Regions from separate parts of the Streptomyces sp. NPDC006294 genome, predicted to be linked through region 2. Evidence: riboswitches for the same ligand, from Rfam matches in the RefSeq annotation. Region 2 holds a riboswitch; each other region holds the start of a gene.
What was found. A riboswitch is a leader RNA that binds a small molecule or an ion and turns the genes downstream of it on or off. The one in region 2 is predicted to bind thiamine pyrophosphate.
Positions count from the first base shown of each region.

Region 1 (10,312 bases), on a different contig from region 2:
TACGACGTGCTGCTCGTCTCCGACGAGGTCATCTGCGCCTTCGGCCGGCTCGGCACGATGTTCGCCTGTGACAAGTTCGACTACGTGCCGGACATGATCACCTGCGCCAAGGGCATGACGTCCGGCTACTCCCCGATCGGCGCCTGCATCGTCTCCGACCGCCTCGCGGAGCCGTTCTACAAGGGCGACAACACCTTCCTGCACGGCTACACCTTCGGCGGCCACCCGGTCTCCGCGGCCGTGGGCCTCGCCAACCTCGACATCTTCGAGCGCGAGGGCCTCAACCAGCACGTCCTCGACAACGAGGGCAACTTCCTCTCCACGCTGCAGAAGCTGCACGACCTGCCGATCGTCGGCGACGTCCGCGGCAACGGCTTCTTCTACGGCATCGAGCTGGTGAAGGACAAGGTCACCAAGGAGTCCTTCAACGACGAGGAGACCGAGCGCGTCCTGTACGGCTTCCTCTCCAAGGCGCTGTACGACAACGGCCTGTACTGCCGGGCCGACGACCGTGGCGACCCGGTCGTCCAGCTCGCACCGCCGCTGATCTCCGACCAGTCGACGTTCGACGAGATCGAGCAGATACTGCGCGGCGTCCTCACCGAGGCGTGGACCAAGCTCTAGCCCCGCCGGGGCCGGACCCGTCCGGCCCCACCCCGCTCTCCCCCGGCCGCGGCCCGGGTGCCTCCATCCGAGTGAGATGGACGGCGCCCGGGCCGCGTGCTTCCCCGGAGCCCGGCAGTGACTCCTTAGCGTGCCCAGTGACCGATCGGCCCTGTCTTCGTTCCCCCGTACGGGGGGCCGGATATGTGATCAGAACCGAGGTGTACGTCATGGTGGCCCCGCCGGACAACGATGTGATCTGGGCTCGCGCCCTGCACCACGCCCACCGCGGCTCCCCGGCCCTCGTCGGCGTGTCGCTGGGCGTGCGGGACGGCGAGATCCTCGCCGTGCACGGTGCGCGCGGCAGCGGCAAGACCACGCTCCTGCAGTGCCTGTCCGGGCGGCTCGTCCCGCAGCAGGGCGAGGTCTGGTTCAACAGCACCCCCGTGCACACCATGCCGCCGATGGTGCGCGAGCGGCTGCGGCGCGACCGTTTCGGCTGGATCGATCCGGAGCCGACGCTCGTACCGGAACTGAAGGCCTGGGAGAACGCCGCCCTGCCGCTGCTGCTCGCGGGCGTCTCCCGGCGGGCCGCGAAGACGACGGCGATGGAGTGGATGGAGCGGCTGGACATCGGCCCCTGCGCGAGCAAGCGCCCCCGCGCCCTGCTCCGGGCCGAGCAGCAGCGCGTCGCCGTCGCGCGGGCCCTGGTCACCACCCCGTCCGTGCTCTTCGCCGACGAGCCGACGGCGCCGCTGCACAGCATCGACCGGGCGCACGTCCTGCGTACGCTCGCCGCCGCCGTCCGCTCGCACCGGATCACCATGGTCATCGCCACGCACGACGCGGACGTCGCGGCGCTCGCCGACCGTACGATCACGCTCGCCGACGGGCGGCGCGTGGGCTCCCCGGCAGGCGCGGACGCGGAAGGCCGGGCCGCCGCGTGCTCGCTCTCCGTCTAGCCCGCGGGGCGCATCCGCTGGTACTCCTGCGCCGTCTGGTGGTGGCGGGGGCATCGGCGGGTGTCGGCTTCCTGCTGCTGTGCACGCTGATGTACGCGCTGTCGCACCCCGGCGACCCGGCCGCCGTGACGCGCCTGCTGTGGTGCGGCCTGCCGCTCGCCGCGACGGTGTACCTCGCGGTGGCCGTGGCCCGTACGGACCCGGGGACCCGGCCGCGGCCCGGGCTGTCCGCCGTCGGGCTCGGGCCCCTCCGCCTCACCGCGCTCGCCGTCGCGTCCACCGCGCTGTCCTGCACGCTCGGCAGCATGGTCGCGCTGCTGTTCTTCCTGCATCTGCGGGGCGACCTGTCGGGGCTGCCGTTCGACGGGGCCGCGGCCGAACTCCTCGCCGCGGACCTGCCGCTGCCGCTGCCCGCCGCGCTCACACTCCTGGCGCTGGTGCCGCTGCTGGCCACCGCGGCGGCCGCGGCGGTCCTGCGGCCGGGCGCCACGTCGCCCGACGCCGAGGAGCCGGACGCCACCCCGGCCGGGCTGCCGTGGGGCGTCGCGCTCGTCGCGGTCGGCCTGGCCGTCGAGACGTACACGAGCGCCGTCCGCGCCGACGGACGGCCGGCCGGAGTGCTGGCGGGCTGGACGCTCACCGCCCTCGGTCTCTGGCTCGCCGGCCCGGCCGTCACGCACCTCTGCGGCCGCCTCCTCCAGTCCACCCGCCCCGGCGCGACCCGCCTGCTGGCCGGCCGCCTCCTCATGCACGAGTCCCGGCGCATCGGCCGGCCGCTCGGCGTGCTGTGCGCGGTGGCCTCCGGCGCGGTCGCGACCACGGCGGCGTACGGCTCCGCCCCGCGGCCCTGGGGCCCTATGACGGCGCTCGGCGCGACACTCGTCGTCGCCTGCACGGCGGCGACGCTCCTGACGTCCGCCCTCGACGCCCGGGCGGCCCGCGCCGAGACCACGACGGCGCTGGACACGCTGGGCGCCCCGGCGACGCTCCTGCGGCAGGCGGCGGCGCTGCGGGCGGGCGTCCTCGTGACGGTCTTCGTCCCGCTGACCCTCACGGTGGGGGCGCTGGCGGCGGCGCCGCTGAACCGCTGAACCGTTTCGGCCGAACCGCTGCGCGGGGCGTCCTCCCCACCCCGGCCCCTCCCGCTGTATCGATGTGCGGCTCCGCCGCGTGGGGGCAAGCCCCGGACCCGGTACCGCGCTCCGCGCGGTGGCCTCAATCCCGGCCGGGCTGGATTTCGCTCCCGAAATCAGCCCCGCCGGCGACTGAACCGGGCACATCCGGCCCCCCGGCGTTTGAGGCGCGGGTCCGGGCGGAGCCCACCAACACTCAAGGCACCGGACCGGTACGGAACCGACCGCTCAAGCCCCGCCGGCGATTGAGGCGCGGGACTCGGGCCGGAGCCCCGACAACCGGGCCGGCCCCCGGCCCCGGCAAAGCTCAAGGCAACGGCCCCGGCACGGAACCGGGCACATCCAGCCCCGCCGGCGATTGAGGCGCAGGGGCCCGGGGGTGGCCCCCGGTTCGGGAAGGGGCGGGGTGGGGGACAAGACCGCCCGCCGCCTATCGTGGGCGCATGACGGCCACCCCTCCCGACCGCGAGATCGAGTCCCTCGACGAGTTCGACCAGGTCGCCGCCCTCGGTTCGCTCGTCGGGTACCGGCTGCAGTCCCTCGACCTGACCACCCGCACCGCCGACCTGCTCCGCGCGGAGACGACCGCCGCGGTGTTCCTCGGCTGCCGGATGGAGCCGGACGCCGCCGCCAAGGTCCGCGCGGACGGCGCGCTGGTCTTCCCGCCCGTGCCCGATCTGCCCTTCGACCCGTACCGCGGCGGGCTGTACTCCCCCGGGGACCTCTTCACCGGCCTCGCGGACGGCGGTTACGAGGCGACGCCCGACGCCCTCGCCTACGCATGGTTCCAGCGGACCAAGGCCGACGGCGACATCTTCGCCTCGATGCTCCGCGCCGTCCACGACGACGCGATCTCCGACGCGCTCGACGAACTCCTCGCCGGCCAGGGCGTCGTGGGCGTCATGGGCGGGCACGCGATGGGCCGCGGCACGGACGCGTACGCCGGCGCCGCACGGCTCGGCCGCGAGCTGTCCCGTGCCGGGTTCACGGTCGCCACCGGCGGCGGACCCGGCGCGATGGAGGCCGCCAACCTCGGCGCGTACGCGGCTCCGCACCCGGACGGGATGCTGGAGGACGCGCTGCTGCTGCTCGCCAAGTCGCCGTCGTTCGCGCCGTCGGTGACCGACTGGGCGCAGGCCGCTTTCGAGGTGCGTCACCGCTGGCCGCAGGGCGGCGACTCGGTCGGCATCCCGACCTGGTTCTACGGTCACGAGCCGCCGAACGCCTTCGCGAGTCACCTCGCCAAGTACTTCGCCAACGCCACCCGCGAGGACGGTCTGCTGGCCCGGTCCAACCAGGGTGTGATCTTCCTGCCGGGCGCCGCCGGCACCCTGCAGGAGATCTTCGACAACGCGACCCCGAACTACTACGAGTCCCGCGGCGAGCCGACCCCCATGGTGCTGGTGAACCGGTCCCACTGGACGGAGCATCTGCCCGCCTGGCCGCTGCTGCGGTCACTGGCGCGCGGCCGGTCGATGGAATCGCGGATCGCGCTCGTCGACTCGGTCGAGGAGGCGCCGGGCGCCCTGCGCCGGCTGCTCGACGCCACGCCCGTCCCCGAACAGCCCGCCTAAGGCCCGTCCGCCCCGAGGACCACCACGTCGTCGGCGGCGAACACCACGCCCACCGTGTCGCCCTCGGCCGGCGCCTGGACCAGCGAGCACTCCGCCTCCAGTTCAGGCCCGTCGTCCGGCCGCAGCCGCACCGCGACGTGGCTGCCGCGGAAGGTGCGGGACCCGACCGTGCACCGCAGGCCCTGCGTGGGATCGGTGAGCCGTACGCCGTCGGGCCGTACGAGGACCGTGCGCGCGCCCTGTGGTGAGCCGTCCGGCACGGGGATCTTGCCCCACACCGTGTCGGCGGCCGTGCCGACGACCGTCGCGGCCACCACGTTGTCGAAGCCGAGGAAGCGGGCGACGAACTCCGACGCGGGCCGCTGCCAGACCTCCAGCGGAGTCCCCGCCTGCGCGATCCGCCCGTCGCGCATGACCGCGACACGGTCGGCGAGCGCGAAGGCCTCGCCCTGGTCGTGGGTGACGGCGAGCACCGTCGTGCCCAACCGCCCGAACAGCCCGCGCAGTTCGACGACGAGCCGTTCCCGCAGCCCGCGGTCGAGTTGCCCGAGCGGTTCGTCGAGCATCAGGATCCTCGGCTCGGGCGCCAGCGCCCTGGCGAGGGCGACCCGCTGCTGCTCGCCGCCGGAGAGCGCCGCGACGGAGCGCCTGTGCGCGCCGGGCAGGCCGACGAGCTCCAGCAACTCGTCCGTCCGGCGGGCCTGTTCGCCGCGCCCGGCACCGTGCATCCGCAGCCCGAACGCGACGTTGCCGCCGACGTCCCGCTGCGGGAAGAGCTGGTGGTCCTGGAACATGAGCCCGACCCCGCGGCGGTGCACCGGCACCCCCGCCTGGTCTGCGCCGCCGAGCAGGACCCGGCCCGCGTTGATGTCCTGGAGCCCGGCGACCGCCCGCAGCAGCGTCGACTTGCCGCTGCCGCTCGGCCCGAGCAGGCACACGATCTCGTGCTCGGCGACCTTCAGATCCACCGTGTCGAGCGCGGTCCGGGACCCGAACCGTACGCTCACGCCCCGGAGTTCCAGCAATGTCATCAGAACTCCTCGGTCGTGGACTGGGTGCGGACGCGTTCGAGCAGGAGCAGCGCCACCGCGCACACCACCATCAGGATCGTGCTCAGCGCCATCGCCTGCCCGTAGTTGAACTCGCCGGGCCGGCCGAGCAGGCGGGCGACGGCGACGGGCAGCGTCGGGTTGTCGGGCCGTGCGATGAAGACGGTGGCACCGAACTCGCCGAGGGATACGGCGAACGCGAACCCGGCGGCCACCAGCAGCGCCCTGCGCACCAGCGGCAGGTCGACCTCGCGCCAGGCCCGCAGCGGGGACGCGCCGAGGACGGCGGCGGCCTCCCGCAGCCGTTCGTCCACGGCGCGCAGCACCGGCAGCATGGTGCGGACGACGAACGGCACGCCGACGAGTGCCTGCGCGAGGGGCACCAGGATCCAGGAGGCGCGCAGGTCGAGCGGCGGTTCGTCGAGGGTGATGAGGAAGCCGAAGCCCACGGTCACGGCGGAGACGCCGAGCGGCAGCATCAGCAGGGCGTCGAAGCCGCGGAACAGCCGGCCGGCTCTGCGGGTGAGCGCCGCCGCGGCGAGCCCGCCGACCGCGACCGCGATGGCCGTGGCGGCCAGGGCGTACCGGAGCGAGTTCCACACGGCGTCGATCGGCGGCACGAGGAAGGCGCCGCCGGCCGGGTCGACGGTGGTCAGCTCCCGGTAGTAGTCGAGCCCGTAGCCGGCCGGGGTGTCGAAGGAACGCTCCACCAGCACCGCGAGCGGCGCCAGCAGCAGGGCGGCCACGGTGGCCAGCACACCGCCGAGCAGGGTCCACTGGGCCGCGCCGCGCGGCCGTCGCGCGGTGCGGGCGGGGTCGGCGAGCCGCAGGGCGCTCTCGCGCCGCCGTACGGTCCAGGCGTGCACGGCGAGAACCACACCGACCGCCATGAACTGCACCATCGTCAGCACGGCCGCCGTCGTCAGGTCCAGGAAGTCGGCGGTCTGCCGGTAGATCTCCACCTCCAGGGTGGAGAAGGACGGGCCGCCGAGGATCTGCACGATGCCGAACGAGGTGAAGGTGAAGAGGAAGACCATCAGGGCGGCGGCGGCCAGTGACGGTACGAGAGCGGGGAGCGTCACCCGCCGCCAGGCGGCGAAGCGGCCGGCGCCGAGGACCCGGGCGGCCTCCTCCTGGCGCGGGTCGAGCTGCGACCAGAGGCCGCCGACGGTGCGGACCACCACGGCGTAGTTGAAGAAGACGTGCGCGAGGAGGATGGCCCACACGGTGGTGTCCAGCCGGACGCCCCACAGTTCGTCGAGGAGTCCGCCGCGGCCCAGCAGCGCCAGGAAGGCCGTGCCGACGACGACCGTCGGCAGCACGAACGGCACGGTGACCACGGCGCGCAGCAGCCGCTTCCCCGGGAAGTCGAGGCGGGCGAACGCGTACGCGCCGGGGAGCGCGATCAGCAGGGTCAGCGCCGTGGAGGCGAGCGCCTGCCAGGTGGTGAACCACAGCACCGACAGGATGTCCGGCCGGCCGAGGACCTCGCCGAACCGGCCGAACTGCCAGGCGCCGTCGGCGTGAAGACCCCGTCCGACGATCGCGGAGACCGGGTAGGCGAAGAAGACGGCGAAGAACGCGACAGGGCCGGCCATCAGGCCGAGCCGTGCCGCGTTCCCGCGCAGGGACGTCCTTACTTCACGACGAGCGAGGACCACGACCGGACCCACTGCTCACGGTTCTTCGCGATGGTGTCCGCGGCGACGGTCTCGGGCTTCTCGATCACGGCGCCGTGCTCGGTGAACAGCTCGGGCAGCTTCGCGTCCTCGACCACCGGGTTGACGAACATGTTCAGCGGCATGTCCTCCTGGAACTTCCTGCTGATCAGGAAGTCCAGCAGCGCCTTGCCGCCCGCCTCGTTCGCCGCGCCCTTGAGCAGGCCGGCGAACTCGATCTGGCGGAAGCAGGTGCCGCTGGCCACACCGGTCGGCGCCTCGGCAGGCATGGGGTATCCCCTGCTCGAAGAGCTTGGGGAAGGGTCGGAGTAGAGGACCTCGACGGGCGGGCTGGAGGCGTACGAGACGACGAGCGGGCGGTCGGCCCCCGCCTTCTTGCCCCCGGCAGAGCCGGAGAACTCCTCGTTGTACGCCTGCTCCCAGCCGTCGACGACCTTGACGCCGTTGTCCTTGAGCTTCTTCCAGTAGCCCTGCCAGCCGGACTCGCCGTACGCGCCGACGGTGCCGAGGAGGAAGCCGAGGCCGGGGGAGGACGTGGCGGCGTTCTCGACGACGAGCATGTTCTTGTACTCGGGCTTCGCCAGGTCGGCGAAGGTCTTCGGCGGCGCGAGCTTCTTGTCGGCGAAGAACTTCTTGTCGTAGTTGACGCAGATGTCGCCGGTGTCGACGGGCGTCACACGGTGCTTGTCGGCGTCGAGCTGCACCTCTTCGGCGACCCGGTCGAGGCCCTTGGCCTCGTGGGGCGTGAAGAGGTCGTTGTCGAGAGCGCGGGAGAGGAGGGTGTTGTCGACGCCGAAGAAGACGTCGCCCTGCGGGGAGCCCTTGGTGAGGATCTCCTTGTTGAGGGCGGTGCCGGCGTCGCCGCTCTTGAGCACCTTGACCGTGTAGCCGGTCTGCCGGGTGAACTCCTTGAGCACCGCCTCTGACGCGGCGAAGGAATCGTGGCTGACGAGGGTGACGGTCTTCGACTCGCTCCCGCCGCCGGATCCGGAGTCCTTGGACTCCCCTCCGCAGGCGGCGAGCGTCGTGATGCCGAGGGCGCCGACGAGTGCCGTGCCGACGGCACGCCGAAGCTGGCTGTTCATGATGATGCTGACTCCCTACGCCGGTATGACCCGGATCAGGTCCGAGGGTCTGCGGCCCGTGGCCGTGACGGCCTGCCGCACTCTCAGCGCTGTGGTGCGCTCCCCTGTCGGAATGTTTCGTTGTTCATTTGTGCGAATACACAGGGCACAGTATCAGCCATGGCCGACGGCCCTGAGGTCACCGCTCCTGCGCCGCCAGCTGCCCGCAGGCGCCGTCGATCTCCTGACCGCGGGTGTCCCGGACGGTGACCGGCACGCCGTGCGCGGCGATGGCCTCCACGAACGCCTTCTCGTCCTCGGGGCGCGAGGCCGTCCACTTCGAGCCGGGCGTCGGGTTGAGCGGGATCAGGTTGACGTGGACCCGCTTGCCCTTGAGCAGTCGGCCGAGGAGGTCACCGCGCCACGCCTGGTCGTTGATGTCGCGGATCAGCGCGTACTCGATGGAGATCCGGCGGCCGGACTTCTCCGCGTACTCCCAGGCGGCGTCGAGGACCTCGCGGACCTTCCAGCGGGTGTTGACGGGGACCAGGGTGTCGCGCAGCTCGTCGTCCGGGGCGTGCAGCGACACCGCGAGGCGGCACTTGAAGCCCTCGTCGGCGAAGCGGAGCATCGCCGGCACCAGGCCGACGGTCGAGACGGTGATGCCGCGCTGCGAGAGCCCGAGGCCGTCCGGCTCGGGGTCGGTGAGGCGGCGCACGGCTCCGACGACCCGCTTGTAGTTGGCGAGCGGCTCGCCCATGCCCATGAAGACGATGTTCGACAGCCGGGCCGGGCCTCCGGGGACCTCTCCGTCGCGCAGTGCCCGCATGCCGTCGACGATCTGGTGCACGATCTCGGCGGTCGACAGGTTCCGGTCGAGACCGGCCTGCCCGGTGGCGCAGAAGGGGCAGTTCATCCCGCAGCCGGCCTGCGAGGAGATGCACATGGTGACGCGGTCCGGGTAGCGCATCAGCACGGACTCGACGAGGGTGCCGTCGTGCAGGCGCCAGAGCGTCTTGCGGGTGGTGTCGTCGTCGCAGGAGATGTGCCGTACGACGGACATCAGGTCGGGCAGCAGCTCTCCGGCGAGCTTCTCGCGGGCCGCGGCGGGGATGTCGGTCCACTGCGCCGGATCGTGCGCGTACCGCGCGAAGTAGTGCTGGGACAGCTGCTTGGCGCGGAACGGCTTCTCGCCGATGGCGGCGACGGCCTCCTTGCGCTCCGCGGGCGTGAGGTCGGCGAGGTGCCGCGGCGGCTTCTTGGCTCCGCGGGGGGCGACGAAGGTGAGTTCTCCGGGAACTGGACGGGCCACGATTGAGCGTCTCCTCAGGACGACGAGGTCTGGCGTCCCCGCGTCGGCGGGGAGCACGGCAACGCGATGCCGAAGCCAGGAGACCTCACAGGACCGTCCCTGCGGCAGCAGGGACCACGTAGAAGGGCCCGCGGTGACCTGGACGCCGTCGGCCACGACGGCTCCCGGCTCGCGCGGGCCCTTCCAGCGTACCTGCTGTCTGTCAACCGCTTCCGACGAACAGGACCAGCAGCAGCCACACCACCGGGGCCGTCGGCAGGAGGGAGTCCAGGCGGTCCATCATCCCGCCGTGCCCGGGGAGCAGCGTGCCCATGTCCTTGATGCCGAGGTCCCGCTTGATCATCGACTCGCCCAGGTCGCCGAGCGTGGCGCTGACCGCGACCGCGAGGCCGAGGAGCAGCCCCTGCCACCAGGTGCCGCCGCCGACGAGGAACTGCATGCACAGCGCCCCCGCGGCCATCGCGAACGACACCGCGCCGAGCAGCCCCTCGCGGGTCTTGCCGGGGCTGATGCGCGGCGCGAGCTTGGTCCGGCCGAAGCGCCAGCCGACCGCGTACGCGCCGGTGTCGCTGACCACGGTCAGCAGCAGGAACGTGATCACCCGCTCCGGGCCGTCGTCCGCCGCCAGCATCAGCGCGACGAAGGTGGCCAGGAAGGGGACGTAGAACGCCGCGAAGATGCCGGCGGTGACATCCCGCAGATAGCCCTCCGGCGGTTCGGTCATCCGCCAGACCAGGACCGCGAGGGAGGTGAGCGCCATCGCGACCCAGGCGCCCTCCGCGCCGCGGACGTAACCGGCGACGACCATCGCCGCGCCGCCCACCGCGAGCGGGACGAGGGGCGCCTTGATCTGCTTGCGCTCCTCGAGGCGGGAGGTCAGCTCCCACAGACCGACGACGACGGCGACGGCGATCACACCGACGAAGACGGCCTTCA
Region 1 covers NZ_JBIAHV010000005.1:86,502-96,813, forward strand. The annotation lists gene ACFYOP_RS10195 (aspartate aminotransferase family protein) at 1-624, shown strand, start outside; gene ACFYOP_RS10200 (ATP-binding cassette domain-containing protein) at 834-1,565, shown strand; gene ACFYOP_RS10205 (hypothetical protein) at 1,547-2,656, shown strand; gene ACFYOP_RS10210 (LOG family protein) at 3,142-4,272, shown strand; gene ACFYOP_RS10215 (ABC transporter ATP-binding protein) at 4,269-5,303, opposite strand; gene ACFYOP_RS10220 (iron ABC transporter permease) at 5,303-6,919, opposite strand; gene ACFYOP_RS10225 (thiamine ABC transporter substrate-binding protein) at 6,958-8,085, opposite strand; TPP riboswitch at 8,081-8,201, opposite strand; gene rlmN (23S rRNA (adenine(2503)-C(2))-methyltransferase RlmN) at 8,264-9,376, opposite strand; gene ACFYOP_RS10235 (phosphatidate cytidylyltransferase) at 9,579-10,312, opposite strand, start outside.
Region 1: linked by a shared signal. The riboswitch ahead of ACFYOP_RS10225 (thiamine ABC transporter substrate-binding protein) and the one ahead of thiO (glycine oxidase ThiO) in region 2 are both predicted to bind thiamine pyrophosphate.

Region 2 (10,312 bases):
AGCTCGCCGACCTCGAGAAGAAGGCCGACGCCCTCGCCAAGCGCTCTCCGAAGCTGGACGAGGATCTGGAGTACGCGATCGGCAGGATCAACGAGCTCAACAAGGGCGCCCACAAGGTCGCCTCGGGCGCGGTCCGGCTGCACACCGGGCTCACCACCGCCAAGACCGGCTCCACCGATCTGGACACGGGCGTCGGCAGACTCAAGAAGGGCGCCGGCGAGCTGGACGGCGGGCTGTTCCGGCTGGCCGACGGGTCGACCGAGCTGGCGGCGGGGCTGGACAAGGGGGTCGACGAGATCCCCGACTACGACAAGAAGGAGCGCGACCGCCGCACCGAGGTGATGGCCGACCCGGTCCAGCTGGCCGGCCGGTCCCTGCACGCTGCGCCCAACTACGGCACCGGTTTCGCCCCGTACTTCATCCCGCTCTCCCTCTGGGTGGGCGCGATGGTGGCGTACATGATCATCCAGCCGCTGAACCGCCGGGCCCTGTCCACCGGGGCCTCCGCATGGCGGATCGCGCTGGCGGGTCTGCTCCCGGTGGCGTCACTCGGCCTGCTCCAGGTCACGGCCCTGATGTCCGTCCTGCACTGGGGCCTCGGGCTCGAGATGGCGAACGCGGCCGGCACCGTCGGCTTCCTCGCCCTGGTCACCTGCTGTTTCGCGGCGATCATCCAGTGGCTCAACGCCCGCTTCGGCGCCGCCGGACGCATCCTGGTCCTCGCGGTGCTGATGCTCCAGCTGACGTCGGCCGGCGGCACCTACCCGGTCCAGACGAGCCCCGGCTTCTTCAACGCCATTCACCCGTTCCTGCCGATGACGTACGTCGTGGAGGCGCTGCGCATACTCATCACCGGCGGCGGGGCCGGTCCGGTGTGGCAGGCGTGTGCGGTGCTGCTCGCCTTCACCGCGGGAGCTCTCGCGCTGACCGCCCTGTCCGCACGGAGCAAGCAGGTGTGGACGCTCGACCGGCTTCACCCCGAGCTGAGTCTGTGACGGCGGGCGGACCTGTGAGAATCGATGTCATGGACAGCAGCAGCACCAGACGCCGGGCGACCCGCGCCAAGCTCTACGAGGCAGCCGTGACGCTCATCGCCGAGCAGGGCTTCTCGGCGACGACGGTCGACGAGATCGCCGAGCGGGCCGGGGTCGCCAAGGGCACGGTGTACTACAACTTCAAGAGCAAGACCGAGCTGTTCGAGGAGCTGCTGCGCTTCGGCGTCGGCCTTCTCACGGCCTCCCTGCAGGAGTCCGCCGACCGGACGGCGGACCGCGGCGGCTCCAAGGTCGAGGCGCTGGACGAGATGATCAGGGCCGGTCTGGTCTTCATCGACCGCTATCCGGCCTTCACCCAGCTGTACGTCGCGGAGCTGTGGCGCACCAACCGCGCCTGGCAGTCCACGCTCCTCGTGGTGCGCCAGGAGGCGGTGGCCGTCGTGGAGACGGTGCTCCGGGAGGGCGTGGAGGCGGGTGAGCTGAGCGAGGAGATCGACATCCCGCTCACGGCCGCCGCGCTGGTCGGGATGGTGCTGGTGGCCGCGCTGGACTGGCAGGCGTTCCAGCGGGAGCGGTCGCTGGACGATGTGCACGGGGCGCTGTCGCTGCTGCTGCACGGCCGGGTGAGCGGCCGCCGGGACTGACGGCGCACTGCGACCGGCTGGACGACAGGAACGCCGGCCGGGCTGGTTCTCCAGCCCGGCCGGCGTCTCCCGTTCCCCGTTCCCCGTTCCCCGTTCCCCGTGTCCCCCGCTTCCCCGTTCCCCCGTGGGTCCGAAGAGCCCGTCCCCCGTTGTCCCCCCGTGGTCATGGGCCCTCCGTACCGCATCCCCGTTCCGTCGGGGGAGCCGCGCCGTTCCGCCGCCCCGTGTCGGCGGTGCCGGCGCCGCGCCCCTTCCGTGGTCCCCACTCTTCCGTCCCGGCGGGCCGGACCCCATCCGCGCGGGTACTCAACTCGGCGCCTAGGTACGGATACTCAGCTCTCCGTACGGATCCTCACCCACCGCGCCACCGGACTGGTTACCATCGCGTCCGTGTCCGTACTCCCTCTCGTCTTCACCAGCGGCTGGGCCAGCGGGATCAACGCCTATGCGGTGATCCTGCTGTTCGGCGTCTTCGGCGCGACCGGCGTCTCGGACCAGGTGCCCGAGACGCTGCAGCGCACCGATGTGCTGATCGTCGCCGGCGTGCTCTTCCTGTGCGAGGCGGTGGCGGACAAGATCCCGTACTTCGACTCGATATGGGACGCCGTCCACACCGTGATCCGGCCGGTGTCCGGCGCCGTCGTCGCCGCGCTGCTGGCGGGCCAGAGCGGGTCGCTGCCCGAGGTGGCCGCGGCCGCCGTGGGCGGCTCCACCGCGCTGCTCAGCCATCTCGTCAAGGCCGGCACCCGCATGGCCGTCAACACCTCGCCCGAGCCGTTCAGCAACATCGGCGTGAGCCTGGCGGAGGACCTGGGGGTGGCCGCGATCATCTCGTTCGCGGTCTTCAACCCGGTGGCCGCCGCGGTGATCGCGGGCACGCTGCTCGTGCTGGGCATCGTCACGGTGATCTTCCTCGCGACCAGGATCCGCAACTTCCTGCGGCGCAGGGCGCGGCGCCGGGAGGAGAAACGCCTGGCCGGCGCGGGCCTGTGAGGCCGCTGCGGCTCTCGGTGCGCCGTCCGCCGACGGGCCGCCCCGGGCCGTGACCCGCCGGACCCGGGTAATAAAGTCACGGACATGGCACGGATTGCGGTGATCGGCGCCGGGATGGGCGCCATGGCGGCGGCCGCCCGGCTGGCCGTGGCAGGCCACCGGGTGACGGTGTACGAGCGTGGGTCCACGCACGGCGGCTCGGTGGGCCGCTTGGAGCGGGACGGCTTCGTCTTCGACACCGGCCCCGGTCTGCTGCACCTCCCGGCGGTCTGGCGGGACCTGTTCGTGAAGACCGGCAAGGAACCCCTGGAGAAGTGCGTCGAGCTGACGCAGGTGGATCCGGCGAGCCGGCACGTCTTCGCCGACGGGACGGACGTCCTGCTCCCCAACGTGTCCCGGGCCGGCATTCTTTCGGCTCTCGAGGCGGCGCTCGGGCCCGGCTCTGGCGAACGCTGGGGCGGTTTCCTCGGCCGCGCCCGGGACGCCTGGGAGCGTTCGCGCCGTCCGCTGCTGGAGGAGCCGCTGCCCGCGGACACCTCGCCGTTCTCGAAGGACCCCTATCCGGCGCTGAGGCAGGGCCTGTTGCGGCGGCCCGCCCGCACGCTCGGCGAGATCGGCGCCCGCGAACTGCGCGACCCGCGACTGGCCGCACTGCTCGGCAGCCACGCCACGGCGTACGGGCTGGATCCGCGCACCGCGCCGGCCGCCGCCGCGGTACTGCCGTACATGGAGCAGACCTTCGGCTCCTGGTACGTGAAGGGCGGTCTGCGCGCCCTCGCCGACGCCGTGCACCAGCGGTGTCTGGCCAGGAAGGTGGAGTTCGTGTTCGACACCGCCGTGACCGGCGTGGTGGAGAAGGACGGCCGCGTGGTGGGTCTTGAGCTGGACCGCGGCGGCCCGGTGGAGACGGACATCGTGGTGTCCGGGGCCCCGCTGCCCTCCCTGGTCGAGAACCGCGTCGTCGCGTGGGGCGGCCGTGACGAGCCGCGGCACGGCCGCCCTGAGGCGCGTACGGGGCGGCTGACGGTCCATCTGGCGCTGCGCGGCGGCCGGCCGGACGAGACCGTGCACCGCACCGTGGTGCACGCCCCGGACGCGGCGGCCGAATGGGACGCGATCGGCGCCGGCACCACCGGTGCGCACCCGACCGTGACCGTCATGCGCCCCGACGACCCGCTGCTGCGGCCCGACGACGGCCACGAGGCGGTCACGCTGACGGCCACCGTGCCGGCCGGACTGCGGGACGGCGGCAGCTGGGCGGAGGCCGCCGAGGCAGCGGCCGACCGGCTGGTGGCTGCGGCCCGGTCCGCGGTGCCCGGCCTGCGCGAGCGGATCCTGTGGCGCGAGGTGCGCACCCCCGACGACACCCGCCACGACACCGGCTGCGCGGCGGTCCCGGCCCCGGCCCTGGCGGGCGGGTCCGGCGCGTTCCTGCCGGCACCCAACACCGGGCCGCTGTCCGGTCTCTACTTCGCCGGCGGCTGGGCGCATCCCGGCGGCGGGCTGGCGCACGCGGGCATGTCGGGAGCGCTGGTGGCGGGGCTGATCGTGGAGGGCGCGGACTTCCGCGGCTCGCGCTGAGGGCCCGCGGCCGCGGAGTTCCGCCGCTCAGTAGCGGTACTGCTGCTGCTCGTTGTAGCCGGAGTCGTAGTACACCGGGGGCGGCTCTTCCTGGTCGCCCTCGCGCTGCTGCGGCACCCAGACCCCGCCGGGCGGCGTCTCGCTGTAGCCGTCCTGCTGCCCGTAGGCGGCGTACTGCTGCTGGTCGCCGTAGCCCGCGCCGTAGGCGTCGTGGGTGCTGTACTGCTGACCGCCCACGTAGGGGTCGGAGTACGTGGCGTACTGCTGGCCGGTGCCGTAGTCGTACTGGCCGGCGTAGGTCGGCTGCTCCGCGGGCTGCTGCTGGGAGTGGTCGGCGTACGCGTCGTAGGCGCCGTATCCCGAGGCGTACGGGTCCTGGGCGGCGGCGTCGTGCCGGGGCTCGTCCTGGGCCGCGTAGGCCGCGGGGGTGTAGACGCCGTACTGCCCGGTGTCGTCCGGCAGCGGCTGGGGCTCGTAGACGCCCGGGCCCTCGTCGGCCGCGGCCGGACCGTGGTCGGGCGTGTCGTAGGAGATGTCGGTGACCTCGAGCGTGGGCTCGCGCTCGGCTTCCGGGGCGGCGCCGGACCTGCGGCGCCTGCTCACGCCGGGGCTGCCGCCCAGGGCCCAGCCGGTGGAGAAGCCGCGCCGGAAGGAGAGCGTCACATAGGTCTGGCCGACCGCGAACGCCATGGTCCCCAGGGCGATCACCACGACGGAGGCCATCAGCACGCCTATGACGACACCGAGGAAGCCGCAGAAGGCGAGCACCCGCCAGCGCAGCCGCGCCTTGTACTGCAGCAGCACCTCGCCCAGCAGCCACAGCGCGACGACGCCGAACGCGACGTAGAGGACCGTCCAGCCCATGTCCGCCCCTCTCCTGCGGCCGCCGGCCCCGGGGCGGGGCGGGTACGACCGGTCAGGACTGCTCGTGCAGTCCGAGATTCTCGTAGATTTCGAGCGTCGCGGTGGAGTTGTTGAGCGTGATGAAGTGCAGCCCCGGGACACCCTCGGCAAGCAGCCTCGCGCAGAACTCCGTCGCGAACTCGATGCCAATGGAGCGTACAGCGGCGGGATCGTCCTTGACCGCGACGATCCGCTCTTTCAGCTCGGCCGGGAAGTGCGCGTTGCTGAGAGTGGCGAACCGTTCGATCTGTCTGACGCTGGTGACGGGCATGATCTCGGGGATGATCGGGGTTTCGCAACCCGCTGCACCGACCCGGTCCCGAAGGCGCAGATAGTCCTCGGGGCGGAAGAACATCTGCGTGATCGCGTAGTCGGCGCCGGCGCGGCACTTGTCCACGAAGTGCCGGATGTCCTCGTCCCACCCGGTCGAGCGCGGGTGCATCTCGGGGAACGCCGCCACCCCCACGCAGAAGTCGCCCGACTCCTTGATGAGGCGGACGAGGTCCGCCGCGTACCGCACGCCCTCGGAGTGTTCGACCCACTCGCCCATCGGGTCGCCGGGCGGGTCGCCGCGGACGGCGAGGATGTTACGGATGCCCGCGTCCGCGTACTGGCCGATCATGTTGCGCAGCTCGGCGACGGAGTGGTTCACCGCGGTGAGGTGCGCGACGGGCGTCAGGGTGGTGTCGGCGGCGATCTGCTGGGTCGCCTTGACGGTGCCGGCGCGGGTGGAGCCGCCGGCGCCGTAGGTCACCGAGACGAAGTTGGGAGCGACCGCCTCGACCCTGCGCAGCGCGTTCCACAGGTTCCGCTCGCCCTTCTCGGTCTTGGGCGCCCAGAACTCGAACGAGTACGACGTCTTGCCCGTCGCAAGCAGGTCGCGCACCGTTCGCGCGCGATCCGTTCTGGTGGAAGCAGTACCGAGGGCCATACCCGCAGGTTAGCCAGACGGTGGGGGTCCCCCAACCGGATCAGGGAAAATTGTCGCGTTTGTCCATCTCTTGTCCATCCCTTGGACAGAAAACGGACGATCAGTGTGGCTGGGTCGGTGCGGCGGGATCAGCGCGAGGAGATCGCCGCCGCCGGACGGCCGAGGTCAGGACCTGGCCCTGATCCGCTTCGCCAGATCGGCCGCGGCGGATGCCGGGTCGTCGGCCTCGGTGATCGCCCGCACCACGACGACCCTGCGCGCGCCGGCGTCCAGCACCTCGTCCAGATTGCCCGCGTCGATGCCGCCGATGGCGAACCAGGGCCGCTCGGCGCCCAGCCCCGCCGCGTATCGCACCAGGTCGAGGCCGGGGGCGTGGCGTCCGGGCTTGGTGGGGGTGGGCCAGCAGGGGCCGGTGCAGTAGTAGTCCACGCCCGGCTCGACCGCGGCGGCGGCCGCCTCGGACCCGGAGTGCGTCGAACGGCCGATCAGCACGCCGTCGCCGAGGATGGCGCGCGCGGCGGGCACCGGCAGGTCGCCCTGACCCAGGTGCAGCACGTCGGCGCCGATGGCGTGCGCCACGTCGGCGCGGTCGTTCACCGCGAGCAGTCTGCCGTGTCTGCGGCAGGCGTCGGCGAAGACCTGGAGGTGCTCCAGCTCCTCACCGGCCTCCATGCCCTTGTCGCGCAGCTGCACGACGTCCACACCGGACGTCAGCACGGCGTCGAGGAAGGCGGGAAGGTCTCCCTGCCGCTTGCGGGCGTCCGTGCACAGATAGAGCCGGGCGTCGGACAGCAGCGCGCGAGCCGTGGCCATGAGGCGATCCCCACGTCGGGCGGCCGGATGTACGGGACGGGCGCGGCCCGTCCCGTACATCCGGCCGCGATGGTGTTTTCCGGTATGTCAGACGGCGAGCGCCTGTGCGCGGCGCTTCACCTCCGTACCGCGATTCTCGCTGAGCGCCTGCGCGGGCGTGCCCGGCAGGCTCGGGTCAGGAGTGAACAGCCACTCCAGCATCTCTTCGTCGTTGAAGCCGTCGTCCCTCAGGAGGGTCAGGGTCCCCGAGAGGCCCTTGACCACCTTGTTGCCGTCGATGAAGGCGGCAGGCACCTGAAGCGCCCGGTTCTCGCCGCGGCGCACCGCGATCAGCTGGCCTTCCTTGACCAGCTGCCGCACGCGCGTCACCTCGACATCGAGCATTTCCGCGATGTCCGGCAGGTAAAGCCAGGCGGGGACGAGAGCATCGATCTTTGCGTCAATCTCGGTCACGGGACAAGCCTCCCATCCAGGACCGACAGTCGGAAGCCGGGACCGGCCGTGGCGCCTCCTCAGGGGACGCCGACGCCGCCTTCAGAGGGACGCACCGCTGCTTTCAGGGTGACTGTGCCGCAGCTTTCAGGGGCACCGAGGGGTCGGCGGCCCGCGCCCGGTCCAGCGCCGTCCCGGACACGATCAGCTTGCGCCCCTGCGCCAGGTCACGCGGTCGGCCGACGGCCAGCAGCGCCACCAGGGCGGCGTCGCGCAGCCACAGCACCGACCAGGTCTCTTCTGCGGGGCCGCCGCGCCACAGCAGGGTGTCGGCGGCGCCATGGTCGCCGGCGTACTGGACGAAACGGCCGAACTGCTCCGACCAGAAGTACGGCACGGGGTCGTACGGCTCCGGCTCCTCGGCGCCGCCGGTGATGTTCGCGGCGACCGTGCGCGGCCCCTGGAGCGCGTTGTCCCAGTGGTGGACGAGCAGCCGCCGTCCGTAGCGGCCGGACGGGTAGGAGGCGCAGTCCCCCACGGCGTACACGTCGGGGGCGGAGGCGCGCAGCCGCTCGTCGGCGACGACCGCCCCGTCGGGGCCCAGCTCGATGCCGGAGCCGGCGAGCAGGCCGGTGGCGGGCCGGGCGCCGATGCCGACGACGACGGCGCCGGCCGGGACCCTGCGGCCCCCGGCCAGGACGACGGCTCCCGGTTCGACGGCGGCGACCCGGGCGCCGGTGATCAGTTCGGCCCCGTACTGCCCGTACCAGGCGGCCATCGGGGCGGCGACCTCGGCGGGCATGGTGCCGGCGAGCGGACGGTCGGCGGCCTCGACGACAGTGACGGCGCAGCCGGCCTGCCGGGCGGCCGTCGCGAACTCCGCGCCGATCCAGCCGGCGCCGACCACGACGATGTCGTGCTTCTCGGCGAGCAGGGGCCGCAGCCGGGCGGCGTCGTCCAGCGTGCGCAGCAGATGGACACCGGGGACGCCCGCCGCGCCCGGCAGGGTGACCGGCTCCGCGCCGGTGGCCAGCACGAGCACGTCGTACGCGACGGGGCCGGCCGCGGTGTCGACCTCGTGGGCGTCCGTGCGCACTCCGGTCACCTCGACGCCGAGGCGCAGTTCGACGTCCAGGGCCTCGAAGTCGATGTCGAACGCCGAGCCCTCCGCCGTACCGAGCAGGACCGCCTTGGACAGCGGGGGCCGGTCGTACGGCTGGTGCGGCTCGGCCCCGAGCACGGCGACCGGGCCGGTGAAGCCCCGCTCGCGGAGGGCCACCGCCGTCTGGACACCGGCCATGCCGGCGCCGACGATCACCACGCGCCGGCGCTCTGCTGTCTGCTGCTGCCGTTCTTCCACCCGCACACCTTACGTACCTGACGACGGGTCAGGATGCTGCGGGCGGTCCGGAGGGCAGTTCCTCCACCACGCTCGTCCCGCGGCCCTCCTGTGACGCCCACTCCCACGTCTCCTCCAGCCGCACCCGGCCTCCCCCCTCGGCCCAGAGCACGCCCCGCTCCACGTGGTACGTGGAGCGCGGGCGGGTGCCGAGCCGGCCCGGAGCCTGGTCCGCGACCGGCGAGAGAACGAGTCCGTCGAGGGTCTTCGCCACTGCTGCGGCTCCCTTACCGAGCGTCGGGGCGGGAGGTTAGGGTGGCCACCGTAAGGCACTCGCGGGAGCCCGGACGCACCGGGCTGAGAGGGAGGCTGACCGGCCTCCGACCGTACGAACCTGATCCGGGTCATGCCGGCGAAGGGAGGGGCTGGACGCCCATGTCGTCTCGTACACCGCACACCCCCGACGTCCTTGTCGTGGGGGGCGGAATCATCGGCCTGGTCACGGCCTGGCGCGCCGCACAGCGGGGCCTGCGGGTCACCGTCGCCGACCCGGAGCCGGGCGGCGGCGCCGCGCAGGTCGCCGCCGGCATGCTGGCCGCCGTCACCGAACTCCACTACGGCGAGCAGACGCTGCTCGGCCTCAACCTCGAATCGGCCCGCCGCTATCCGGCCTTCGTCGCCGAGCTGGAGGAGGCGAGCGGGCAGCGGGTGGGACACCGCTCCTGCGGCACGCTCACCGTCGCCCTCGACGCCGACGACCGGGCGCACCTGCGCGAACTGCACGCGCTGCAGCGCCGTTCGGGCCTCGATTCCGAATGGCTCTCCGGCCGCGAGTGCCGCCGCCTCGAACCGATGCTCGCACCCGGCGTACGCGGCGGGCTGCGGGTGGACGGCGACCACCAGGTCGACCCGCGGCGGCTGGCGGCGGCGCTCGTCGTCGCCTGCGAGCGGGCCGGGGTCGGCCTCCGCCGCACCTGGGCGGAGCGGCTGCTCGTCGAGGGCGACCGGGCGGTGGGGGCGGTCCTCGCCGACGGCTTGGAAGTCCGCGCGCAGCAGGTCGTGTTGGCGGGCGGCAGCCTGAGCGGCCGGCTGAAGGGCGTACCGGCGGACGTGGTGCCGCCCGTACGGCCGGTGAAGGGCCAGGTCCTGCGGCTGACCGTGCCGCGGCCGTACGCGCCGTTCCTGTCCCGCACGGTGCGCGCCGTGGTGCGCGGCAGCCATGTCTACCTCGTGCCGCGCGAGGACGGCGAACTCGTCGTCGGCGCGACCAGCGAGGAACTGGGCTGGGACACGACGGTCACCGCGGGCGGGGTGTACGAGCTGCTGCGCGACGCGCACGAGCTGGTGCCGGGCATCACCGAGCTGCCCCTGGTCGAGACCCGCGCCGGACTGCGGCCGGGCTCGCCGGACAACGCGCCGCTGCTGGGCTTCACGGAGCTGCCGGGGCTCCTGCTGGCCACCGGGCACTACCGCAACGGGGTGCTGCTGACGCCCGTCACCGGCGACGTGCTGGCTCAGGCGCTGCTGAGCGGCGAGCTGCCGGAGGTGGCACGGCCCTTCTCGCCGCGGCGCTTCGCGGCGGGCCCGGTTCTTACGGACGCCGTCCTCGAGGAGCAGCCCGCATGAACGTCTCCGTCAGCATCTCCGTCAACGGCGAGGCGCGGGATCTCGCCGCGGGAAC
Region 2 covers NZ_JBIAHV010000004.1:194,142-204,453, reverse strand. The annotation lists gene ACFYOP_RS08815 (YhgE/Pip domain-containing protein) at 1-995, shown strand, start outside; gene ACFYOP_RS08810 (TetR/AcrR family transcriptional regulator) at 1,025-1,639, shown strand; gene ACFYOP_RS08805 (DUF4126 domain-containing protein) at 2,030-2,632, shown strand; gene ACFYOP_RS08800 (NAD(P)/FAD-dependent oxidoreductase) at 2,717-4,213, shown strand; gene ACFYOP_RS08795 (hypothetical protein) at 4,241-5,077, opposite strand; gene metF (methylenetetrahydrofolate reductase [NAD(P)H]) at 5,130-6,047, opposite strand; gene thiE (thiamine phosphate synthase) at 6,213-6,860, opposite strand; gene ACFYOP_RS08780 (Rv2175c family DNA-binding protein) at 6,948-7,313, opposite strand; gene ACFYOP_RS08775 (FAD-dependent oxidoreductase) at 7,417-8,592, opposite strand; gene ACFYOP_RS08770 (hypothetical protein) at 8,681-8,905, opposite strand; TPP riboswitch at 8,957-9,069, shown strand; gene thiO (glycine oxidase ThiO) at 9,067-10,257, shown strand; gene thiS (sulfur carrier protein ThiS) at 10,254-10,312, shown strand, end outside.

Region 3 (10,312 bases), on a different contig from region 2:
CAGCATCAGGCTCCGTGTCGGCCGGGACTCGGCGCTCTTCCGGGCGGGGGCGGCGCCGCTCGTCGCGTTCCTCGACCGTACGGACAAGCTGCTGCCCATGGGCCAGGAGCTCACGCTGGGTGACTTCGAGGTGAACCTGGAGGAGGCGCTCGGGCGCATCCTCGCCGAGGAGAACGCCGGCTGACCTCCGGTTCCCTCGTCGTCACCGCTTGCGCCGGCGTCCCCTGCCCGCGCGGGCCGGCCCGGCGTCCGGCGCCGCCGGACCGGAGCGGTCGGCGGAGACCACCAGCGTGGCGAGCGCCGTCGTCACCGGCACCGAGGCGACCAGCCCGATCGAGCCGACCAGGGTCCGTACGATCTCCTCGGCCACCAGCTCGCTGTTGGCGACGGTGCCCACGCTGGACTGCGCGATGGAGAAGAGCAGCAGCAGGGGCAACGCGGCGCCGGCGTAGGCGAGTACGAGCGTGTTGACGACGGACGCGATGTGGTCGCGGCCGATGCGGATGGCGGAGCGGTAGAGGGCGCGCGGGCCCATGTCCGGGTCGGCCTGGTGGAGTTCCCACACAGCGGAGGTCTGCGTCACCGTCACGTCGTCGAGCACGCCGAGCGAGCCGATGATGACGCCGGCGAGCAGCAGACCGCTCATGTCGATCTCCGGATAGAGACCGTGGATCAGACCGGTGTTGTCGTCGGTGTTGCCGCTCAGGCTGGCCCAGCCGATGAACAGCGAGCCCAGCAGCCCGATCAGCAGCAGCGAGATCAGGGTGCCGAGCACCGCGACGGAGGTCCGCGCGGTCACGCCGTGACACAGATAGAGCGCGACCAGCATGATGGCGCTCGCCCCGACCACCGCCACGACCAGCGGATTCGAGCCCTGCAGGATGGCGGGCAGGATGAACAGCGTCAGGATGGCGAACGAGACCACGAGTGAGACCAGGGCCATCACCCCGCGCATCCGGCCCACCAGGACCACGACGACGGCGAAGATCGCCGCCAGCAGCGCCATCGGGAAGCCCCGGTCGATGTCCGTCACCGAGTACTGGAGGTCGCGGGGCGCGTCGGGGGCGTAGGCCACGACGACGCCCTGGCCCTCCTTCAACTGCCGCGGCGCGTCAGGCTGGACGATCTCGACGAAGGTCCGGCCCTTGTCCTTGCCGGTGGTCACCTCGACGGTCGCCTTCGCGCACTGCCCCTGCTGCGAGGTGACCGCCTCGCGCCCCTGCGGGGTGGAGGTGTCACCGGTCGGCGGGACCTGGGCGGCGTTGACGTCCTTGCAGTCGACTCTCTGGAGCGCCACCACCTTGCCCTGCTCCGTCTGCCGGTCGAAGCCGACTCCGGTGCGCTCGTGCCCCGGCGCCCCGCCGGGCCACAGGACGGCGAGCCCAACGAGGACGGCCGTCGCGAAGGGGATGAGCACGGCCGCGATGACCCTGCGAAGGTGCTGGGAGACCGGCGCGGCGGGCCCATGAGCGTGCGCATGACTGTGGGCGTGGCCGTGCGGGTCCGGGGGCTGCTGCGATGAAGTCACGGACCGATCATCGCAAGAGCGGGAGGGGCCCTCTGTTCAGCGCGCCAGACATGACGCTAGCGTGGTGGCACCTTTGCACACGCGGGAGCTCGGAGCACCGGGCTGAGAGGGCGCTGACCTTCGTACATCCGTACGGGACAGCTGCGCCGACCGCCGAACCTGTTACCGGGTAATGCCGGCGTAGGGAGTAGGTCTCATGACCGTATCGGACGCAAGCACGCCTGCCTCGAACCAGAACGACGAGGCCGGGAAGTCCATCGGCTGGCACAAGGGATACGTCGAGGGCTCACGCCCCGACCTCCGTGTGCCGGTACGCAAGGTGCACCTCACCAACGGCAAGGACGTGACGCTGTACGACACGTCCGGCCCGTACACCGACCCGAACGTCGACACGGACGTACGCCGCGGGCTGCCGCCGCTCCGGGAGAACTGGATCATCGGCCGCGGCGACACCGAGGAGTACGCGGGGCGGCCCGTCCGCCCCGAGGACGACGGGGTCAAGCACACGTCCCCGCGCGGCGGGCTCCGCAACCTGGACGCGGTCTTCCCCGGCCGCCCGCGCCAGCCCCGCCGGGGACGCGAGGGCCGGCCCGTGACCCAGCTCGCCTACGCGCGCCGGGGCGAGATCACGCCGGAGATGGAGTACGTCGCCATCCGCGAGAACGTCTCCCCCGAGGTGGTGCGCGAGGAGATCGCGGCCGGCCGGGCCGTGCTGCCGGCGAACGTGAACCACCCGGAGATCGAGCCGATGATCATCGGCAAGCGGTTCCTGGTGAAGGTCAACGCCAACATCGGCAACTCCGCCGTGACCTCCTCCATCGAGGAGGAGGTCGACAAGATGACCTGGGCGACCCGCTGGGGCGCCGACACGGTCATGGACCTGTCCACCGGGCGCAACATCCACACCACCCGCGAGTGGGTGCTGCGCAACTCCCCCGTGCCGATCGGGACCGTGCCGCTGTACCAGGCGCTGGAGAAGGTCGACGGCAAGGCCGAGGAGCTGACCTGGGACGTCTACAAGGACACGGTCATCGAGCAGGCCGAACAGGGCGTCGACTACATGACCGTCCACGCGGGCGTGCTGCTGCGCTACGTGCCGCTGACGGCCCGCCGCAAGACCGGCATCGTCTCGCGCGGCGGCTCCATCATGGCGGCGTGGTGCCTGGCGCACCACAAGGAGTCGTTCCTGTACGAGAACTTCGAGGAGCTCTGCGAGATCCTCGCCGCCTACGACGTGACGTACTCCCTCGGCGACGGCCTGCGGCCCGGGTCGATCGCGGACGCCAACGACGAGGCGCAGTTCGCGGAGCTCAGGACGCTCGGTGAGCTCAACACGGTCGCCAAGCGCATGGGCGTGCAGACCATGATCGAGGGCCCGGGCCACGTCCCGATGCACAAGATCAAGGAGAACATCGACCTCCAGCAGGAGATCTGCGAGGAGGCGCCGTTCTACACGCTCGGCCCGCTGACCACCGATGTGGCGCCCGCGTACGACCACATCACCTCCGGCATCGGTGCGGCGATGATCGCCTGGTGGGGCACGGCGATGCTCTGCTACGTGACGCCCAAGGAGCACCTGGGCCTGCCGAACCGCGACGACGTGAAGACCGGCGTCATCACCTACAAGATCGCTGCCCACGCGGCGGACCTCGCCAAGGGGCACCCGGGTGCGCAGGAGTGGGACGACGCGCTGTCCGACGCCCGCTTCGAATTCCGGTGGGAGGACCAGTTCAACCTGGCTCTCGACCCGGACACGGCACGGGAGTTCCACGACGAGACGCTGCCCGCGGAGCCGGCGAAGACCGCGCACTTCTGTTCGATGTGCGGTCCGAAGTTCTGCTCGATGAAGATCTCCCAGGACATCCGCCGCCGGCACGGCGGCGACCAGGAGGAGATCGAGGCCGGCATGGCCGAGAAGTCACGGGAGTTCGCCGCCGCGGGCAACCGGGTCTATCTGCCGATCGCCGACTGAACCGTCGGGGGACGCGATGCCGCGAGGGGTGGCGCCACATCGGTGGCGCCGCCCTTCGGGCCCGGCGTCTCGCGTGGCCGGGCCGGGTCAGTCCGGGCGGTGGTCGGGGCCGCCGAAGTCGGGGCTGGTGAAGTCCGGGCTGGTGAACGTCGGGCGCCGGCCGGTGGCCGCTCCGTCCGCGGGGCTGGAGAAGTCCGGCCCGCTGTATCCCATCTTCGGCATCCGGCTCACCGGCCGCGGCGGCTGTGTGGACGCCGGGTCGGCGCTGGGATCGGCGAGGGCGGCCCGCAGGAAGGGCAGGATGCCGCGTTCCAGCAGGGCGTGGCGCCAGGCCTCCTTGGCTCGCGACACCTCGTCCGGCAGTTCTCCCGCCGGGCTGTCGTCCGCCACCTGGGCGGCGCCGTTGCGCAGGGCCGTCAGCAGCAGTCCCACCGCGGCGACCAGGATGGCGGCAGCCGTCAGGGCACCGAAGAACCATCCGGCCGTCAGCAGGGAGTCGGCGAAGGCCGGGGCGGGGGTGAGCATCTTCAGGATGTAGCCGACCAGGAGGAAGATCACCGCCGCCGTTCCCGCGAGGAGTGGTGCCAGCACGGCGATGACCGCGGCGAATCCGGCCCCGCCCTGCGCCGTCTCGTCGGCCGCGGACCCCAGGACGGATCCGCGCACCGAGGTGGCGGCCCTGGGGGCGCGCATCTGGCCGCGCACCTTCACGTAATGCTCGTACTCGGCGGCGGCGGAGGTGGTGATCAGTGCCGTCGCGTTCAGTGCCATGGTGCGCAGTTGCTCGGTGTTGAGGCGCAGACCCACCACGGCGAGGTCCGGCCGTTCATGGGCGTTGCGCAGTGCCTCGTCGAGGACACGCTGGTACTCGGCGCGGTCCTCGTTCAGCAGGTGCGGAGCGCTGTTCATGTGCATCCCCCGATGCTCCGCCCGCCGGACGGCCCGTGTTTCCCGGGCAGTTGGGCGTAAGCGGAGGAGAGTCTGCTACGGATACGCCGATGGTAGAGCGGTTACGGCACAGGGTGACAGGGGGTTTCCGTAAATCGCCTGCCGCGGGTTGACTCAGTTGGGCAGCGGGAGCTGCTGGACAAGGAGTTTTCCGGCCATGGTCACGCCGCCGTCCATGGCGATCGCCAGCCCGTCCGCGTATACGTGCGGGCCCTCGACCACCGGGCGGTCGCCGTCCTCGCCGTCCTCGGTGCCCACCTCGCCGAGCAGATACGGAATGGGGCTGTGGCCGTGGACGATGCGCCGGCCGCCGTAGGCGCCGAGCAGTTCCCGGACCGCCTGCGGGCCGCCGTCGTCGCGGAAGGCGAAGCGCTTGGTGAACTTGCGGAACAGGTCCCAGCACTCGTCCGCGTCGTTCCGGGTGAGGATCGCGTGCACGGTGTCGTTGACGTCCGCGATGGTGGACCCGTAGTCGAGGTAGGCGGTCGTGTCGGAGTGCAGGAGCAGGTGGCTGTCCTCCTCGACGATCGCGTCGAGCCTGGCCATCCACTGCAGGTGGACCTCCTGCAGCCGGTCCATGTCGGCCTTCTGCCCGCCGTTGAGAAGCCAGGCAGCCTGGAAGGTGGCGGTGCCGGCACCGGAGTTGACGGGCTTGTCGCCGAAGCGTTTGGCGCCGAGCAGCAGCAGTTCGTGGTTGCCCATCAGGGCCTTGCAGTAGCCGCCGGCGGCTGCGGCCTCGGCCGAGAGGCGCATGACGAGGTCGATCACCCCGATGCCGTCGGGGCCCCGGTCGGTGAAGTCCCCGAGGAACCAGAGCCGGGCATTGCCCGCGGCCCAGCGCCCTTCGGCGTCGATGAGGCCCTGTGCGGTCAGGGCCGTCACCAGCTCGTCGAAGTAGCCGTGGACGTCGCCGACGACGTACAGCGGGCCGAGCCCGTCGGGCGCGGGCAGGTCGGCCGGGTCGACATGCACCTGGACCGTGTCGCCGGGGCCGCCCCGGCCGATGACGGGCAGATCGCGTGCGGTGGGGGTGTAGCCCTCCGGTGGTTCGCCCTCGGGGAGGGCGTTCCCGGGATGGCCCGGTGGGACCGGGCCCGACGTGTGCGACTGCACGGGAACCTGCGCGTACGGCGGTACACGGAAATCGCGCAACGTCGCCGTCCGCACCACGGGTCCTTGACCGGCCCCCTGAGTCATCGACCCCTCCACCACCGTCGCGCCGCCGTTCACCTCTCGGCCCAGCCTGGTCCGGGTGGTCCGCGGTGTCGTTCGCCCATCATAGGAATGAGCCAGGCAGTGTGTGACGCACCAGGGGTGGTGAATCCTCGAGCACCCCCGGTTCACCGGTTGTTTCGTCCCGATTGGGGAGGTCCGCTCCCTCGTGCGGCACGGTCCGGGCGTGTCCGGCCGCCTCCGCGGACCCGCCGCGGTCCGCCCGGCCGGGCCCGTGGGATGTGCCGTGGTCCGTCGGGCTCTCCCGGCCAAGAGCCCCGGCTCAGCGGGCTCTAGGGCTGCGAGGGGGACCGCGGAGCGCTCACAGTCGTCCGCGGGGGGCGGCGCTGCGACGACGTCCTGACGATCAGTTCCGTGGGTATCACCTGCTCGATCGGCAGGTCCTTGTCGATTCCCTCGATCGCGTCGATGAGTAACTGGACGACTGCCGTGCCGATTCTGCGCGGCTTGAGCGAGAGCGTGGTGATGGGCGGCTCGGTCGTGGCGTAGACCGTCGACTCGCTGCAGCACACGAGCAGCAGATCGTCGGGGACCCGCAGTCCGTAGCGGCGGGCGGCGGCGAGCAGATCGGTGCCGTTGGGGTCGAAGAGCCCGTACACCGCGTCCGGCCGGTCGGGCCGGGCCAGCAGCCGGTCGGCGGCGACGGCGCCCGCGCACGGGTCGTGCGCGGGGTAGGACTCGTAGACGGGGTCCTGGCCGACGCTTTCGCACCAGTGGAGGTAGGCCGTGGTCGAGAGCCGCGTGTAGGTGTCGGTGGTGGTGCCGGTGAGCAGACCGATCCGGCGGGCGCCGGCGGCGGCGAGATGGTCGAGCAGGTCGAGTACGGCGGCTTCGTGGTCGTTGTCCACCCAGGCGGTGACCGGGAGGGTGCCTGCGGGGCGGCCGTCGGAGACGACGGGCAGTCCCTGGCGGACCAGTTCGGTGACGACCGGGTCGTGGTCGGAGGGGTCGATGACGACGGTGCCGTCGAGGGCGACGTTCGACCAGACGTCGTGTCTGGAGGTGGCGGGCAGGATGACCAGCGCGTAGCCGCGGGCGAGAGCGGCCGAGGTCGCGGCCCTGGCCATCTCCGCGAAGTACGCGAACTCCGTGAAGGTGAAAGGTTCATCCCCGTATGTCGTCACGGTCAGGCCGATCAGGCCCGACTTCCCGGTACGGAGGGTGCGGGCCGCGGCTGACGGGCGGTAGCCCAGCCGGTCCGCGACCTCTCGGACGTGTCGGCGGGTGGCGTCCGGGAGCCGGCCCTTTCCGTTGAGGGCGTCGGAGACGGTCGTGATGGAGACGCCGGCCGCGGCGGCCACGTCTCTGATGCCTGCCCGACCCTGCCTGCCGCCCCGGCGGGTTGTGTCCGTCCGGCTCACCTGGTGCTTCCCTGCTGCTGTCATGGCGTGCCGATAGTAGGGCTCGCACAGGGGGTACTACCGGTCGCATATGCACGCGTTGACAGGCACGTTTCTGCATGATCATTAAGCCCCTATTTCCTTGTAAGCAAAGGGAGTTGAGCCCTCGGGGCGTCGAGTATCCGGTACTGGGCCGCTGATGCCTGGCGAGGGGGCCATGTCTCGAAGAGGTCTCAACTCACCATTACGGGTGACGCGCGCCACGGCGCGAGCCACCGGCGCGCGCCATGGCGTCCGGCGCTCCCCCCGTATTGCGCCCTTCGCCCCGCTTCCCGTCGGGTCCGGCGGGGGTCCTTGGTGTCCGGCCATTCGCAGCAGAGGCGAATCCTCATAAGGTGAGCAGTATTGGTTGAGCGGTACCGATGTGCACGGACGGTCGAGGAGGACCTGCGGTGAGCGAGACGAGCCCCAAGCTGCGCGCCGAGCTGGACGGCATCCCCACGTACAAGCCGGGCAAGCCGGCGGCGGCCGGCGGCCCGGTGGCGTACAAGCTGTCCTCCAACGAGAACCCGTATCCGCCGCTGCCCGGTGTGATGGAGAGCGCCATGGCCGCGGCGCAGAGCTTCAACCGCTACCCCGACATGGCCTGCACCGGCCTCATGAACGAGCTCGCGGACCGGTTCGGGGTGCCGGTGACCCATCTGGCCACCGGCACCGGCTCCGTGGGCGTGGCGCAGTCGCTGCTGCAGTCCACCTCCGGCCCCGGCGACGAGGTGATCTACGCCTGGCGCTCCTTCGAGGCGTACCCGATCATCACGCAGATCAGCGGCGCGACGTCGGTGAAGGTCCCGCTGACCGAGGGGGAGGTGCACGACCTCGACGCCATGGCGGACGCCATCACCGACCGGACGCGGCTGATCTTCGTGTGCAACCCCAACAACCCGACCGGCACGGTGGTGCGCCGCGCCGAGCTGGAGAGGTTCCTGGACCGGGTGCCCTCCGACGTGCTGGTGGTGCTGGACGAGGCGTACCGGGAGTTCATCCGTGACGCCGACGTCCCCGACGGGCTCGAGATCTACCGGGACCGGCCGAACGTGGCGGTGCTGCGCACCTTCTCCAAGGCGTACGGCCTGGCCGGGCTGCGGGTCGGCTTCGCGGTCGCCCACGAGCCGGTCGCCGCGGCGCTGCGCAAGACGGCCGTGCCGTTCGGTGTCACGCAGCTGGCGCAGGACGCGGCGGTCGCCTCGCTGCGCGCCGAGGACGAGCTGCTCGGCCGGGTCGGGTCCCTGGTCACCGAGCGCGCGCGGGTCCACCACGCTCTTGTGGAGCAGGGCTGGACGGTGCCGCAGACGCAGGCGAACTTCGTCTGGCTGCGCCTCGGCGAGCGCACGCTCGACTTCGCCGCGGCATGCGAGAAGGCCGGCGTCGTGGTCCGGCCGTTCGCGGGTGAGGGGGTGCGGGTGACGATCGGCGAGTGCGAGGCGAACGATGTGTTCCTGCACACAGCCGAGACGTTCCGCAAGAGCTTCTAGGGGCCTGCGGCTGGTCGGGCCTACGCCCCCTCGGCCGGTTCGACCAGCTCGACCCTGAGCGGGTCGCCGGGGCGGATGCTCGCCGGCAGGCGGGGGTCGCCGTCGATGCGGCCGAGCAGGTTGCACGGGCCGGCGAGGCGGCACTCGTCGCCGCGCGAGATGGGCGTCGGTCCGTACGGGAGGGCGAGGGCGTCGCCGTCGGTCCAGAAGACGACGGTGCCGGGCTCCACCACCTGGCGGGCGCCCGGCTCCGGGGCGACGCTGACCGGGGTGGGGAAGTAGACCTCCTCTCCCCAGGTCTGCGCGGTCGCGGAGAACGGCAGAACCCCCATGAGCGCCTTGCTCGTGGGGGTTTCCTCGATGGTGGCGGTCAGGTGTCCGGTCGGCCATGAGACGCGTATCTGCATAGCCGAAATTCAACAATATGTTGAAGTTCTTGGGAAGGGTCCCGCGAGGGTGACCCCCCGATCGAAGGTGCGGATTTCGTATGCGCCATAATGCTTGTGAATGTGAACGCGTTCACAAGCACGCCCCGGTTCCTCCTGGAATCAGTGGAAAGGGAAGGGCCGGCTGCCGCTCGACCGCGGCGACGTAAGGAGAGACGACGTGGACCTCGCTCTGGCGCCCGAGACCTTGGCGCGATGGCAGTTCGGCATCACCACCGTCTACCACTTCCTGTTCGTACCCCTCACGATCTCGCTCGCCGCGCTCACCGCCGGCCTGCAGACCGCCTGGGTGCGGACGGGCAAGGAGAAGTACCTCAGGGCCACCAAGTTCTGGGGCAAACTCTTCCTGATCAACATCGCCATGGGCGTGGTCACGGGCATCGTGCAGGAGTTCCAGTTCGGCATGAACTGGTCCGACTACTCCCGGTTCGTCGGCGACGTCTTCGGCGCACCGCTCGCCTTCGAGGCGCTGATCGCCTTCTTCTTCGAGTCCACCTTCATCGGGCTGTGGATCTTCGGCTGGGACAAGCTGCCGCAGAAGATCCACCTGGCCTGCATCTGGATGGTCTCGATCGGCACCGTCCTCTCCGCCTACTTCATCCTGGCGGCCAACTCCTGGATGCAGCACCCGGTCGGCTACCGGATCAACGAGGAGCGCGGCCGGGCCGAGCTCACCGACTTCTGGCTGGTACTGACCCAGAACACGGCGCTCACCCAGTTCTTCCACACCATGACGGCGGCCTTCCTGGTCGGTGGCGCCTTCATGGCGGGTATCGCTGCCTTCCACCTGGCGCGCAGGAAGCATGTTCCGGTGATGCGGACCTCGCTGCGGGTCGGTCTGGTCACCGTCGCCGTCGCGGGGCTCATGACCGCGGTCAGCGGCGACCTGCTCGGCAAGGTGATGTACGAGCAGCAGCCCATGAAGATGGCGGCCGCCGAGGCCCTGTGGGACGGGGAGGCGCCCGCGCCGTTCTCCGTCTTCGCCTACGGCGACGTCGACAAGGGGCACAACAAGGTCGCCGTCGAGGTCCCCGGCCTGCTGTCGTTCCTGGCGCACAGCGACTTCGACTCGTACGTCCCCGGCATCAACGACGTCAACGAACAGCTCCAGGAGACGTACGGCCCCGGTGACTACCGGCCCAACATCCCCGTCGCCTACTGGGGTTTCCGCTGGATGATCGGCTTCGGCATGGCGTCGCTGACCATCGGTCTGATCGGACTCTGGCTGACCCGGCGCAAGTTCCTGTTGCCTCCCGCGCTGCGGACCGGTGAGGACGAGGTGCCGAATCTGGTGCTGTTCAGGAACAAGGCGC
Region 3 covers NZ_JBIAHV010000008.1:78,618-88,929, reverse strand. The annotation lists gene ACFYOP_RS15790 (SsgA family sporulation/cell division regulator) at 1-184, shown strand, start outside; gene ACFYOP_RS15785 (YibE/F family protein) at 203-1,528, opposite strand; TPP riboswitch at 1,600-1,732, shown strand; gene thiC (phosphomethylpyrimidine synthase ThiC) at 1,725-3,500, shown strand; gene ACFYOP_RS15775 (hypothetical protein) at 3,588-4,415, opposite strand; gene ACFYOP_RS15770 (metallophosphoesterase) at 4,563-5,645, opposite strand; gene ACFYOP_RS15765 (LacI family DNA-binding transcriptional regulator) at 5,954-7,066, opposite strand; gene hisC (histidinol-phosphate transaminase) at 7,474-8,553, shown strand; gene ACFYOP_RS15755 (cyclophilin-like fold protein) at 8,574-8,960, opposite strand; gene ACFYOP_RS15750 (cytochrome ubiquinol oxidase subunit I) at 9,160-10,312, shown strand, end outside.
Region 3: linked by a shared signal. The riboswitch ahead of thiC (phosphomethylpyrimidine synthase ThiC) and the one ahead of thiO (glycine oxidase ThiO) in region 2 are both predicted to bind thiamine pyrophosphate.